3 regions of the Desulfosporosinus meridiei DSM 13257 genome follow, and region 1 is predicted to be linked to each of the others. Evidence: riboswitches for the same ligand, from Rfam matches in the RefSeq annotation. Region 1 holds a riboswitch; each other region holds the start of a gene.
What was found. A riboswitch is a leader RNA that binds a small molecule or an ion and turns the genes downstream of it on or off. The one in region 1 is predicted to bind cobalamin.
Positions count from the first base shown of each region.

Region 1 (4,898 bases):
CAGATTTTCCAAGCCAAAGGCCAACTCATGCCATACAGTATCGGTTACTAGTTGAGTCTCAGGGTTTTGCATGACAAAGCCAATTTCAGCAGCTGAGATTTTCTGATCTAATTGCTCAACATCTTTGCCCTGATAATACACCTTCCCTGTCCGCGTGCCATGGGGAGCGATTTCACGTTTTATCTGCCTTAAAAGTGTACTCTTTCCGCAGCCGGACACACCGCAGACCAGAATAAACTCTCCTTGGTTAATACTTAAGTTCACATTGGAGAGGGCCTTTTCCAGGGTCTTGGGATAGGAAAAACTCAAGTCTTTTATTTGTAAGAACGCCATTTGTAACTCTCCTTTACCTCAATAATAATCGGCAATAATGCCAATGCGGCAAAGACAAAATACAGCACAATAGCCTGAATTGATAGATTTACAGGCTTAATTGAGGGATAAAACTGCAAGGTACCGTACCCTAAAAAATACCCTGCCAAGCATATTGCCCCTAAGACACTGATCACAGCCAAAACCAAACCATCCCGCTTATCAAACTTAAAAAGTGAAAAGGTCGTTCTGTTTTTTAACCCATACCCTCTGGCCTTCATAGAATCAGCGGTTTCAATGGCATCCTCCATGGACCAGCTCAACAGTATGGAAATGACTCTCATACCTTTCTTGACTCTCTCCCTAACATTTCCAGTACTCTGATCCAAGCCTATGGTATGTTGAGCATTACTAATAGTCTTGAGTTGATATTTTAGTTTAGAAGTCATTCTCATACTCATAGTAATCAGCAGGGCAACTGCCGGAGAAATCTTAGCAAATAGATATAAAAATTTATCCGCTGTAATTACTTTATTGTAACAAGAGAACCAGGCCAAAATTGCAATCAAGGATACCGCTGAACATATCCCATAAAGCACCGCTTCTAAAGTAATAGGATTGTCCATCAAGTAAAATAATACGGTTCTTCCGCGATGATTTAATAAGGGGTTAGCGATACTGATGAACAAAAACATTGGCAGGTAAAATAAAAGACTAAACTTGACACCCTTACGCCCATTAAGAATTATTGATAAAATCAGGGCGGGAATTAAGGTTAACCCCAGAAAAACCGGATGCAAAAAAAGCATGGTGAAAATTAGCATGACTGCAAAAAATATAAAGCTTACTGCTGGATGAAATGTAGTGAATGCTCTGTTCAATCATCTCTCCCCCTTCCCCAAAGTCACTTTATCTTCCTGTTTGTGGTTCGCTTTTATAGTGTCCTGAACTGCCATTCCTCAAACTTGATCACCTGAAGAAGCACCCCCGGAACCCCCAAATCGTCCTGTCCTGTTAAATTCTTTGCGAAATTTTCACCCTTGGCTAGCATTCCTAAAGTATTCACCTATAGACTACTTTCACTTACATCCCAGTTTGTCTAATCCACATCTCTTTACTTCACCTAAATCCGTTTGCTTAAATCTGATCACTAAAAAAGCTCCTCAACGTTGTTGAGAAGCAAAAAACACTAATAAATATTGACACTGTGCGGTCAGCATTTTTAACACCTCCCCTATCTTCCGTAGGTTCTGCGTGGTTGCAATGAGCAGGTCTCCTGGCTTAAGTTCATCGCTGCCTTACGTCTTCCCGGTGGCCCAGTGACATCTTTGTAAGACCGCTCACTATCACAGTGGCGGGACCGCGTCAGATTAACTGACTTTCCTTTTCAATACTTTCTCTCAAGAAAGTATACTCATTGCTCATTATTAAGTTTTCCCGGATTTCAGCAATTTTATAATATTCTAGCTTTTCATTCTACAAGTTTTTATTCAACAAAAATTGTGGAATCCCTGCTGTTTTCTTTCTCTTACAATTAGTTATTATTTACTAAGACAGGAACAAAGAGAATTTAAGCAGATTGTGCCGTTATGGCTTAGCTCTTCCAAAAATGAAAAGCCCCAATTCTGATGCAAATCTTCAGATTTGGGACTTTTACTTAAATTAGCTTCCGGACATTATTTTGTCGCACAAATAGCGAACATTGGAGTTGGATAGTACAAGATCTGTTCGAGTTCACTAAAAACCCAGGGGCTAATATTTTCCTCAACTTCAATTTGTTGAAAGCCGCAGCGCCGAAATGCACCATGATCCCAAAGTGGCCGTCTTTCATAGGATAAGGGCATTCCCCGAGCAATTGCCTCGCTTACTTGCTGCTCGAAGATGCTGTTGTCTTGATAACCTTTCTTGATAGCCAGGTGCCGATACTTATTACATTGTCGTTGCAAGTCCGGATTGTTAAGGCGTAAATACCAATTAGCGTCAAACACCAATACCTTACCGTACGGTTTTAAAAGTCTAAACCATTCCTGATACACTTCCTGCGGGTGAAGGGAAAGTCCCAGGGCATTTCTTGCAACAATCAAATCAACACTTTCATTGGGCAGGTCAATAGCATGAGCCTCGGCTTTCAAAAAGCGTATGTTCTTTCCTGAGGCCTGAGCGTTTTTCTGAGCTTGTTCCAATCTATCTGAATGCCCATATATTGCTGTAACTGAATAATCCAGCCCGGCTAATAATATTGCCAAAAAGCCATCTCCGGTTCCTACATCTAACACCTGCTGGTTTTCTCCGCGCCCGACATATTTAATCAACAATGACTTCCAAGCTTCTTTTTTAGGGCAGGCTCGATCATCTTGAACGGATTTGCTCTTGCCGGTTTCCTGCCTATCCCAATAGCCTTCAATGCCATGTTCTAACATACGTTTCTCTCCCCATCCCTGTAATTTAATAGTTCGACTTCTTCAGACAAGAACAAGATAGCACCTCAGAGAGCTAAAAAAACCCTTTACAGATACCTGTAAAGGGTTATGACTGACTCTATTAATCGGATTAAGTTGCTGACAACCCGACATAAAGAACACCTCCCCTATCTTCCGTAGGTTCTGATTAATCTAAACGAGCAGGTCTCCTGGCTTAAGTTCATCGCTGCCTTACGTCTTCCCAGTATCCCAGTGACATCATGTAAGGCCGCTCACTATCACAGTGGCGGGACCGCGTCAGATTGACTGACTTCCCTATTAATACTTTCACTTAAAAAAGTATACTCGTTTATTGGTATGAAGTTTTTTTCAGCCTAGCACTAGATGTTAGATTTGTCAATCTTTAATACCAAAAATTCGTCCTGCTTATTATAATTCTAAAAATATTTAGTCTTTGTAAGATTCATTGACAGCAAAATTAACCTGTGCTACCCTTTTATATAGCTTAATATTATGTTCAACAAGTACACTTCTCGAAATATGCCTAGAGAAAGTGTTTAATAGGGAAGTCAGTTTGATTCTGACGCGGTCCCGCCACTGTAGTAGGAAAATGCCTTGCACTGTGCGCAACACAGCCGCCTAGGATACTCCTAAAGCCAGGAACCTGCTTGTTTCGAACCTTTAACCCCCACGAAGGATGGGCAGGTTAGATATTGTAATATATTTATAACCTCCTGCCTTTGGCTGTTCGGAGGTTATTTTATTCTTTTGCGAGCTTTCCACGAAGCTTTCAAAACCTTCCTGCATCTTACGTGCGACAATGATAACTCATACTCGCCAAGGAAAGTTAGATCCTTCTGGAATATATATCTACTTCAGCCTCAATGATTTTGTGATCTGACCGTCACAATTTTGTTGGGGCTGATATTCTTTTCCATAGCCTGCAGAAAAGGAGATAAGGCAACTCAAAACTATGGCCTGTTATAGCATAAGACTATACAGGCCATTTCTATTTCCTTCATTAAATTGAACACTCGAAAAAATGGAAAGAACTATATTCTCCATGTTCAAAGGATAGGCAGGGATAAACAGGAAAATCCTTTAAGCTAACCTTCTTTCATAGCAAGGGGATTATCGACGCAGATGAAACATACGGTATAGCTTTGAACAGTCCTTCAACTTTCAGCTAACTCCAAAACCTCGCAGGGCTAAGGCAAAGCTCTTGTTATTGTACATAATCAAATTTCTTAAATCTTGTTTTTTCTTAGTTGCTTTTTGAAAACCAGTGTCCTTACAGTTCTGAACTATATAATTTGAAGTGATCTCAAAATCCAAGATAATACAGGGTATATCATCAGCATCAAGATTAGGGCAAAATGTGGTTCTAAACTCATGCGCAAGCCCGCTATTTTTAATAATTTCCACACTTTCTCGAATTGGCCATAGCTCCAACCCACTCACCCCTGTAATTGCTTCATATTTGTTAAGAGGAGCCTTCAAGTCCATGGCAATAAAGTCCAGCAACTCCTCGCTAATCAAAGTTCTCAAAATATCCGGATTTGTTCCGTTGGTATCTAGCTTTACAAGGAGCTTCATGGCCTTTAATTCTTCGATAAAAACCTTAAGATTACTTTGCAGAGTCGGCTCGCCTCCGCTAATAACCACTCCATCAATCAGCCCTTTTCTTCTGGAAAGCCACTGAAAAATCTCTTCAGGAAAGATACCCCTGAAATCCTCCTTAGCTTCTATAAGATCGGCATTGTGGCAATAACTACAGCTTAGATTACAACCCTGGGTAAAAACTACAGATGCTATCTTGCCGGGAAAGTCAACAAATGATGTCTTCATAAATCCTGCAATCTTCATCAAACCGCCTCCGCAATTTACGAATTTTTTCCTCAGGTTATATTCTTCCTTCTTGCCCAAATTGTAGTTTTTTGCCGCTAAGATATCCTGTCACTATCGACCAAACTTCAGCTTTAGCCCCACATTCAGGACAATTAAAATGATCCCTGCTGATGTAACCGTGTCTGCCATCTCTTTTAATAATTTGCTCAATCATCTTTTTAACCCTCCCCCAGTAAATCTAAAAAGCCTCTTGCCGCTGAGCGGCAAGAGGCTGCGTATATTCCCAAATACACATTTACTACTGGAACCCCCCTATCG
Region 1 is NC_018515.1:499,268-504,165, reverse strand. It holds gene DESMER_RS02335 (ABC transporter ATP-binding protein) at 1-333, opposite strand, end outside; gene DESMER_RS02330 (energy-coupling factor transporter transmembrane component T) at 315-1,193, opposite strand; cobalamin riboswitch at 1,562-1,745, opposite strand; gene DESMER_RS02325 (class I SAM-dependent methyltransferase) at 1,989-2,732, opposite strand; cobalamin riboswitch at 2,915-3,096, opposite strand; cobalamin riboswitch at 3,238-3,418, shown strand; gene DESMER_RS02320 (anaerobic ribonucleoside-triphosphate reductase activating protein) at 3,915-4,598, opposite strand; gene nrdD (anaerobic ribonucleoside-triphosphate reductase) at 4,636-4,794, opposite strand.

Region 2 (4,898 bases), 1.8 Mb from region 1:
GTTACTGCTTTGGGAAAGGGTATTTTGGCTAAACCATGTGAAAACAAAACATAAGCCAGAGCTGTGGTCACTAATCCCAAATGAAGGGCAACACCTGCACCTGGGATAGTTTTCAGCCACTCAAGGTTGTAATAAAAAAGAAAAGGAGAAAGTAGAAGTGCCCCAATGAAGAATACAATCCCGGCAACAGCTTCCGGAGGGTAAGACATTAGTAGTTCCTTGCTGATTGCGGCATAAAGCGCATAAGAGGCACCAGCTCCCAAGGCCAGGATGACGCCAATGGAGTTCAACGCTAGTTTCTGGCCGCCAGTAATTAGCAGAATACATCCAATAACTGCGAGTAAGGTGGCTGCTGTCCACTTAATCCCTGGGTTTTCTCGCCGTAAAATCAGAGATAGAAGCCCAGCGAACACCGGTGCACTACCAATAGTCACTACTGTCCCCACAGCCACTCCCGTTTTTAAAACTCCGGCAAAGAAGAAAAGCTGATAAGCAGCCATACACCCGGCTGCGAGGAATGTGGTTCCCTTGAACCAAAGGGAATTTCCCACCAAAGCTCCCCGCCGCCAGGCAAAAATTAAAAGAGCCGCTCCTCCTACCGCCAGGCGAACCGATCCGATGGACAATGGCGATACGCCGGGAGGGGCAAAGAATTGGGCTGTGCCTGTTGTTCCCCAGAGCACCGCCGCAGCCAACACTAAGCTAGAGAACAAAGTTTCATTTTGCTTCATTATTTTCTCCTTTAGCTGATTTCACAATTTGTCATAATATAGTAAAAGAGCAGCTTCTTTTTAGATAATAATAAAGCAAAGTCATAAAGTTATTTTCACCGGGATTAGGATTTTTTTTAGCGTATCTTCATATTGTTCCGCCGGTATTCAGCTGGAGTTATACCTTCGATTTCTTTAAATACCCTATCAAGAGAAGACTGGTGGACATATCCGACTTCCCAAGCAATCTGTAAGATATTAAGACTTGTACCAAGAAGCAGTTGTTTTGACTGCTCAATTCTCACTTTTTTCAGATATGCCATCGGGGTACAGTTCATAATGCCTTTGAACCATGAACAAAAATAACTAACGGTGTAATGTTCTAAAGAAGCGAGCTTCTCCAGGCTTATCTGTTCGTTATAGAATTTCTGAATATATTTAACTGACTCCGGAATCTGATATTCTGTCAAGTAGGTATTAAAAAAATGAAAAAGAGAACTGATCCTGGATGATTCGATTTTACCTTGACCAGCTTCACTTAAAAGAAGGAATCTAATGGCCTTCCATTTCTCATCCATTACATAGTTTTGTCCACTTGGAAAATTGTCCAATACACCCAATTGAAACATGAATCGGGGAATATCCAATACTAGAAATTTGTTGTTCTGCTTCGCCCAGAAGGTATGCTGGCAGGAAGGGGGAAGTAAAAACAAACGGGCCTCATCTAACTCTAATTCCTTACCGGCGGTCTTTATGTTCAGAACTCCCTGAAGCGGCAGTATTAACTGTACAAAGCTGTGGTCATGGGTGTTCATGACTTCGGTATATGTCCTATTTTCACAAATTATTCTATTATCCACTGCTGCCCCACCTTTAAAAAGCATTAGGGTGACCATAACACACTTCGATTATATATTATATTATAGGGTTCATATACAACTACCCCGGTTTTAATTAACTGGACAAACAGGCTTGTTACGATCAATATATAATTAACAAATTTGAGTTTAATGCTTAGTACCTTCGAATGACCATGATAGACGTTGAAAATGCTTAATTTTGGGTATTTCATATTTGTAATGGATAAGGAAGAAAACTATAATGTTAGGTTCATTTGCGGGGAGAGAATAATATTATTGTTCAAATTCGCCGACGCAGGCGAATTTGAACATTTTTGATTCCGCCTTTTTATAACGTTAATTACAGATAGGAAAATTAGAGAAATGGGACTCAACGCGAAAATTCCCATAGCGAATTGCAAATCCTAAATTGAGAAACCTTACAAGATTTGAACTTTGATGAATTTAGAAACTGTAAAAATGAAAGGAGGGCTGAACGCCAGAGAAACAAAGACCTATATCAGAATAGGTGTTGGTTTTTTGTTTCTTGATTTTTTATAAGTTCGGAGAACATAGCTTAAAGGAAAAATATAGATAAGTGTAGAAGCAATAAAGTGTGGGAGGATATTCAAGGGACTACAGGCAAAAATTTATATATGGGGTGTAAATTTGAAGTGTGGGAAGTATTGTATACTTAGTTTAAAAAAGTCTTGTAATCCTTAGCATCTTGTATTAAACTACGATTAATTCAATAGTTTAGTTATAGGTGCCCTTTAATTGAGGGTGAATAGGGAACCGGGTGAGAATCCCGGGCGGACCCACCACTGTATAGAGGAGACTTATGCATTTGCCACTGGGAAACCGGGAAGGCGCATACTGTCGGTGATTCTAAGTCAGGAGACCTGCCTATAATGTTGGATTCATGAATTAAGGTAAAGTTCATGGTCAATTCTCTTGTTAATATAACAAGAGAATTGACTGTGAACTTTTTATTATCTTCGGAAAGGGGGAAGGAACGGAATGGGATTTCTGGGTAGGGATGTTGAAGTTGTTTCTATCAACGAAACCCAATATCTGCTGGCTGCCTGTGACTCATGCGGGGCAATTGGTATGAAAGACTTAGATGCCTATAAGATTTCTTGGTTCATTACAGGGAAGTTGACCACAAGGGTCGCTCTTTTAGAAGTTATATCTACCGGTGGTGTAGCCCAAATGATCACTGTGGCGATTTCCAATGAGCCGTCTCCGGCGGGGGATGAGCTAATAAAGGGGGTGAAGGACGAACTGGAATCGGCTGGATTAGCCGACCTGCCCATTGTGATCAGTACGGAAAAAAACATGCCTACTCAACAGACAGGTCTGGGAGTGAGCGTCATTGGTGTTGCTGAAAAGTCAAATTTGCGCATTGGTACTTCTCAACCAAGGGATTACGTCTATTGCCTGGGACTGCCTAAGGTAGGCCCGGAACTTAGCGATCCAGAGGATCCGGAAATTGTTAACGTCAAAAGTGTCCGAGCACTTATAAAAAACTCATGGATTCATGACATAATACCAGTAGGTTCAAGGGGCATACGATTGGAGGCAGAACAACTTGCAGCCTCTATCAATACTCGCTTGCAAGTTGAACAAAGCTGTACCCTGGATTTGGGAAAGTCAGCCGGTCCGTCTACATGTTTGATTTTTTCCTCGGCAGAGGTTTTAGATGCGAACTATATTAGGGAGTTAAACTTGCCTTTAACAAGAATCGGCGAGTTGGCTTAATTTTAGGAGGGAATTTTATGCAAAGCTTAGGAAGAGAAGAACAGGAATTGAAACTATCTCCTTGGAATGTAAAAAGACTATCTATCATGGCAATTTTTATTGCCTTAAGTGCGGTTGGGGCACTTATTAAGATCCCCAGTCCCGTTGGTACTATCGGGATGGATTCCGCACCCGGTTTTTTTAGCGCTTTAGCCTTTGGGGGAACCACCGGAGGGATTGTCATTGCTTTTGGCCACATGTTGACCGCAGCTGTAAACGGTTTTCCCATGAGTATTCCTGTCCACTTATATATCGCTTTACAAATGGCTTTATGGGCCGTGGCTTACCGCTGGGTGAATGAAAAAATCGGCTTGATTCCTGCGGTCATCGTCGGAATACTCCTTAATGGTGTGGTATCCGCTTTTGCTATGCTGCCTATGATGGGGATGGGAGGAGTTTTAGGATTGTTGCCTTTCCTGGCTGTTGGGGCAGCTTTAAACGTGATTATCTCCGCTGTTGCATATAAAGCAATTAAAGGAAGCCGGCTCATTTAAGCTTGAGGTGAAAAATATTGATAGAACTTAAGGATCTTTCTTATACTTATCCAAATGCTTCGGAGCCCAGCCTGAGAAACATCAATCTCAGCGTAGAAAAAGGGAAATTCGTTGCGTTGCTGGGTTCCACAGGAGCGGGTAAAACTACTTTGAGCTTATGTTTGAATGGGCTGATTCCCCAACTTTTAGAAGGGAAACTATCCGGCCGGGTGCGTATTGCCGGAAAGGACGTGGGCAAGACTGCAGTTCAGACTTTAGCCAAGGTATTAGGACTTGTATTGCAGGATCCGGAAACCCAAATAATCGGGAGAAGTGTTGAAGAAGACACTGCCTTTGGCCCTAGGAATTTCTTGGTGCCTGCTACGGAGATTGAGCAGAGAGTAGATCAAGCCTTAGCAACGGTTCGCCTTACAGGATATAACCACCGCTTAACCGAGGAGTTATCTGGCGGTGAAAAACAACGCCTAGCTATTGCCGGGGTCCTCGCCATGGAACCTGAAATACTGGTCCTTGATGAGCCAACTTCAGAACTCGATCCCCTTGGAAGATCAGAGATCTATGATACCTTAACTGCTTTACGACGGAAAAAGAATTTAACGATTTTACTTGTCGATCATTCCACTGAGGAATTGATGGATAAGGTTGATGAGGTTGTTGTACTTAACCAGGGGGAGTTGGTTTGGAGAGGAGTTCCATCAGATCTCTTCCGAAATCTGCCTCTCTTGCGTAGGTGGGGAATAAAGCCCTTGCCCGTTAGTGAGATTGGCTGGGAGTTCTATGAAAGAGGGTGGATTTCTTTGGCGGAAATCCCCTTAGACATTCCTGCTGCGGAAGGTTTGATTAGAAAGTTGTTACCGACATACGGAGCTAGGCCTAGGCATCCTTTAGAGCGAGAAAAATATCTGGGGAAATCTCAACATCAAAGTCAACAAAATGGAGAGACCTCTCTTTCCATGCGGAAACCTAATCTTTCTGAGAAAGTCCTTGCCGTGGAAATCAAAGATCTAACCTACCAATACAACTCAGGTTCACCCGCTTTGAGAGGAATAAATCTA
Region 2 is NC_018515.1:2,287,470-2,292,367, forward strand. It holds gene DESMER_RS10505 (EamA family transporter) at 1-731, opposite strand, end outside; gene DESMER_RS10510 (AraC family transcriptional regulator) at 848-1,570, opposite strand; cobalamin riboswitch at 2,297-2,473, shown strand; gene DESMER_RS10515 (hypothetical protein) at 2,570-3,310, shown strand; gene DESMER_RS10520 (ECF transporter S component) at 3,328-3,843, shown strand; gene DESMER_RS10525 (ABC transporter ATP-binding protein) at 3,861-4,898, shown strand, end outside.
Region 2: it holds a riboswitch for cobalamin, as region 1 does, so the genes downstream of both, DESMER_RS10515 (hypothetical protein) here and DESMER_RS02325 (class I SAM-dependent methyltransferase) in region 1, are expected to answer to the same signal.

Region 3 (4,898 bases), 100 kb from region 1:
ACTGAGGAAGGTAATATTCTGAGCGAAGAGGAGCAATGGGCGAAACTTATCTTGGTTAAGGAAATTGCCGAGGAAGTTTGGAAGTAAGAGGGGTAGAGTATACAGACATCAGTTGCAGCAACAAGGGCTGAAGCTTCGTACTATGTAATCTAAAAAGCCGTCACTGGGTGTGGCGGCTTTTTTAAAACGGTCAGAGGTACTAATCGTATAATTACATAGTTTCCTTCTATATAATAATGAAGCTGTTTCTAGCTGACCTGCCGCTTGCAATCCAAACCAGCGTCACTTATGGCACTGGTTTTATTTTCTGGAAGACGTAAGCAGATGATGATCTTGAGCTAGGAGACCTACTTAAGCCAACGATCCGATAACCTAGGGATGATAGGAGGTGTTTTGACCTTTGTTTTTGGGATTACTGTAGTACCTAAAAATGGTTAAGCTTTTTACGCTTCAATGTGGTAAAAAGCTTTTTTATTTCGGTTTTACTATCAATGGCTTCGGATTCCTGGGCAAGTTTGTTTGCCGCGGGCAGAAGCGGGTGCAGCTGCGTCAGGAATCGACAGTTTTATAACGACGGGATTCTCTCTATTTAGTCAAAATATTCTGTTGACTCAAGCTGTTAATTGGTATAATGTAGGTGATAATCAAGAGTCGAAAATTTAACTCAACTTAATATGTTGAATATGGTTGCTTAAAGCATCAAAATGGGAACACTGGTGAAAATCCAGGACAGCCCCGCTACTGTATGAATGACGAATCCCTTATAAGAATCCACTGGGTAAGCCCGGGAAGGCAAGGGAGGAGGATGATTTCGAGTCAGGAGACCTGCCATGTTCAAAAGTCACAACTCTTTCGGGGGAAGGTAAGTGTGGTAAATTAGAGTAATAGATGCGGACATCTTACTTTAGCGTGTCATGTTTGCGAAGGGCCGAAAGAATCGGCTCTTTTTTTGTGCTCAGAAAGTACGGTTTGCAGTGTCTTCTGGCGCTATAAGATTGAGGTGAGGCGAATAACAAATTAAGCAAGGGACAAGCTCTAAAAACTGAATAGCTGATTAGGGTTGCTGAAAAGCATTAATAAGGAATCCGGTGCGAAGCCGGAACAGCCCCGCTACTGTATGAAGGACGAATCCCTTATAAGAATCCACTGGGTAAGCCCGGGAAGGCAAGGGAGGAGGATGACTTCGAGTCAGGAGACCTGCCCTGATCAGGATCATAAGTCTTTCGGGGGGAAGCAAGTGGATCAACTTAGCTGTGGATGACAAGAACTAGGAGCAGGCTTTAGGCTACCTATTTTTATCGTCATCTTTACAGTGTGGTCACATTATCCCAGAACCGAAAACATCGGTTCTTTTTTATTGAGGCGGAAATTTCAGAGGGAAGAAAACAAATTAATTCGAAGGGGGATAGCCATGTTAAAAATCAAACAAAAGTTTCTTGGTTTAGCAATGACTTTAACCTTGGGCCTGACCTTCTTTGTCGCTCCGGCACCGGCTGAGGCAGCTATGGATACTCTAACCTTTGCCGATTCCGAGCATTTTAACATCTTAGGTGAGATCGATGACGAAGTCACGAACATCCAGGTCGTCGGCTTAGACGGCACTACCGGGATGACGGAAGAAATCGCCGATCCGGAAAACATTCAGTGGACCACCTCAGACTCTTCCGTGGTTAAGTTCCTGGACGGGACAACGGAAGTCGCCACCATCGACGACACAGATACCGTCAAAATCAAATTGCTGGACGAAGGCCGGGCCTATATCACGGTTCACTACGACGCCATGGAAATCAGCGCCTACGTGGTAGTGGAGTCGGACAGTGCCGCGACGCCCAGCATATCCGGTATTTCCGTTCAAGTGGATGCCCCCGGCACGGCAAATGACCTTTCTGTCACCAACCAAACCGTGTACCTTACGGACCTGGCTTGGCTGGCCGATCAATACAATACCCTGCAGAAAAATTGCTCGGCCCTGCACGCTTTAGCCATGGCTGGAAACACTCATTATTCCGACCCCGACTGGGCGGAAAATAACCTCACCCTTTTTAACGGCGGCGGCTATGTCTACGGCATCGGCTCCGACTTCGATTCCGGTGTGGAAGGCTGGCAGTACTATGTGGTACACTCCAACAGTTCAATGGATGTTCCCGATTATCCGGCCTCCCGTTATGAGCTGCAATCCGGCGATACCGTAGTCTGGGAGTATAAATGGCTGCATTAATTCACTGAGGCGGAAATTTCAGAGGGCAGAAAACAAATTAATTTAAAGGGGGAAAAAGTGTGTTTAAAACCAAACAAAAAATTCTCGGTTTAGTAATGAGTATGGCCCTGGGGCTGACCTTCTTTGTCGCTCCGGCGCCGGCTGCGGCGGCTACGGATATGCTGACCTTGGCCAATTCCGATCACTTTACCATTTTAGGCGAAGTGGACGACGAAGTATCCAATATCCAGGTTGTCGGTTTAGACGGCACCACCTGGATGACGGAAGAAATCGCCGATCCGGAAAACATCGAGTGGACCACCTCAGACTCTTCCGTGGTTAAGTTCCTCGACGGGACAACGGAGGTCGCCACTATTGACGACACGGATACCGTTAAAATCAAACTGCTGGACGAAGGCCGGGCCTATGTCACGGCTCACTATGACAGCATGGAAATCAGCGCCTACGTGGTAGTGGAAACAGACGGTTCTGCGACGCCCAGCATATCCGGCATTTCTGTTGTCGTAGATGCCCCGGGTACGGCAAATGACTTTACGGCTACCAATCAAACCGTGTACCTTGCCGACCTGAGCTGGCTCACGGATGACAGCAAAACCCTGCAGAAGAATTCCTCTGCTCTCCACGCTTTAGCCATGGCTGGAAACACTAACTATTCCGACCCTGACTGGGCGGAAAATAACCTCACCGTCTTCAGCGGCGGCAGCTATGTCTACGGCATCGGCAGCGACTTTGCCTCCGGCACGGACGGCTGGCAGTACCATGTGGTACACTCCAACAGCACAACGGACGTTCCCGCCTATGCCGCCTCTGTTTATGAGCTGACATCCGGTGATACCGTAGTTTGGGAATACAAAGGCTGGTAAGTTAAGCTCTTTTGCCCTCTGAAATTTTAATATAATTCTGCCGCTCAAGTCAGGAAGGGAATACCCCTTCCTGATTTAGGCGTTTAAAAAATTATCTATAAAAAGTAATTTTGGTTAAAATTACCAATTAACTGGGGGAGATAACATGAAGTTTGCCCACAAAGGGCTGAATTTGTTCTTAGTCCTTCTTTTAATAATCGGCTCCGTCTGCCTGCCGGCAGCCGCGGCCCCTTCCGGTTCGGAAGCAGGGGAGGCGGAGGCTTCTCTGACAAGTCAGAATGCCGGCCGAGTCTTAACAGTAGAGCCCAGCCGGGAAGCTTATCAAAGCGGGGAAACCCTTGTCCTGAAGGCCTATTTTGGTACAGCGGAAAACCCGGCCAACGGGGGGATTCAATGGTACTATGCTTTAGAATCCGGAGAGGAGCAGTCCTTAGAGGAGGACAGTGCCCAGCTCAGTTTTGTCGTCCCGGAAAATCCCGGAGAGAGTGAACTGGAGATCACCGTTTCCGCCCTCTGGGAAGGGGAGACCCAGCAGGCTGTTCTGCGAGTGTTGCCGGAGGAAGAAATCCCTGGGTTAAAGTCGGAGGCCCCCGAACTTATTCAGGAGAATACCGAGAACCAAGGAAATGAAGAAAACCCCGCCTTTCGGGAGCCCTTAACGCAAGAGACTCCCCAGGCTCAAGTGACTTTGGAGAGTCTTGGCGGACAAGAGCTTATCCTCTCTTCGCCGGACGAGCACAATCAGGTGCAGTTGGGCGGCACCTTGCCCTTGATAGTTCACGATCAGGCAGGCCATGAAGTAACCACCTCCTCGGCTCTGGTCTGGACCAGTCAGGTGCCGGAGATTGCTGCCGTGGGCAGCAGCGGGGCAGTCACCGGCAAGCTGGCCGGCATTGTCTATATCACCGCCGCTTTGCAAGAGAATCCGGAAGTCAGAGGCAGTCTGGCGGTTACAGTGGGAGACAGCCTCGACCCTGAGCCGGTGATTGTCGCCCGGATGCCCGCCAACAACCAGAACAACGTTTACCCGGGCTACAATCCCCGGGAAGTAAGCCTTACCTATAATCGGCCCATTGACGGCGAGGAAACGGTCGGAGCCTTTGCCCTTTATCTGAGCACCGGTTCCCTGATTAGCAGCTCCCTCCCTGTCGCCTGGGACCGGGATAATCCCAACAAACTGTCCGTCAATTTAAGTAAAACTCTTTGGAGTGAGGCCGAGCCCGGCTCTGTCACCCTGGCCTTCAACAAAACCTACCGGTTTGAGGCTGGGGCGGGAGCGGTTCCTATCGCCGGAAGCGGCAAGCAGTCCCCGGCTATTACGGGAACGGTTTCTTCTAATCCCAACGCCTGGTTTTTTAAAACAGGCAACCCCATCAGCCTTGCTCTTTCACCCAGCGGGTCCAATGCCAGGCCGGCTTCTCTGAAAGTCGGTCAGAAACTCACGCTGACGGCAACCATCAGCATTCCCAACCCTGTGCCCCCGGAAACGGAATTCCGCCTGGACTGGCAGTCGGAGAATCCTCAGGCTGTTCCTGCGGACGGGACTGAGCAGTATACTCCGTCAACCAACGCCCAAGGTCTGGTCAGCAAAATAACCGTCACCAAAGAGCTGACGGGTCAGGACCTGGGCAAGGTAAAGCTGACGGCCGCCCTCCGGGGAATGCCTGCTGTCTCCAAGGACTGGTATGTGGAAGTCCAGGCCAAGTATGATCAAAAGCTGGCCCCTCTTTGGACCTATTCTGTGCCAACGCCTTATCAGGGTTATGGCAAGCCGGCAGTGACAGCGGACGGTTCCAGCTATACTGTTTTAACTAACA
Region 3 is NC_018515.1:600,759-605,656, forward strand. It holds gene DESMER_RS02800 (5-methyltetrahydropteroyltriglutamate--homocysteine S-methyltransferase) at 1-87, shown strand, start outside; cobalamin riboswitch at 668-847, shown strand; cobalamin riboswitch at 1,041-1,219, shown strand; gene DESMER_RS02805 (DUF4430 domain-containing protein) at 1,412-2,218, shown strand; gene DESMER_RS02810 (hypothetical protein) at 2,278-3,081, shown strand; gene DESMER_RS02815 (outer membrane protein assembly factor BamB family protein) at 3,227-4,898, shown strand, end outside.
Region 3: it holds a riboswitch for cobalamin, as region 1 does, so the genes downstream of both, DESMER_RS02805 (DUF4430 domain-containing protein) here and DESMER_RS02325 (class I SAM-dependent methyltransferase) in region 1, are expected to answer to the same signal.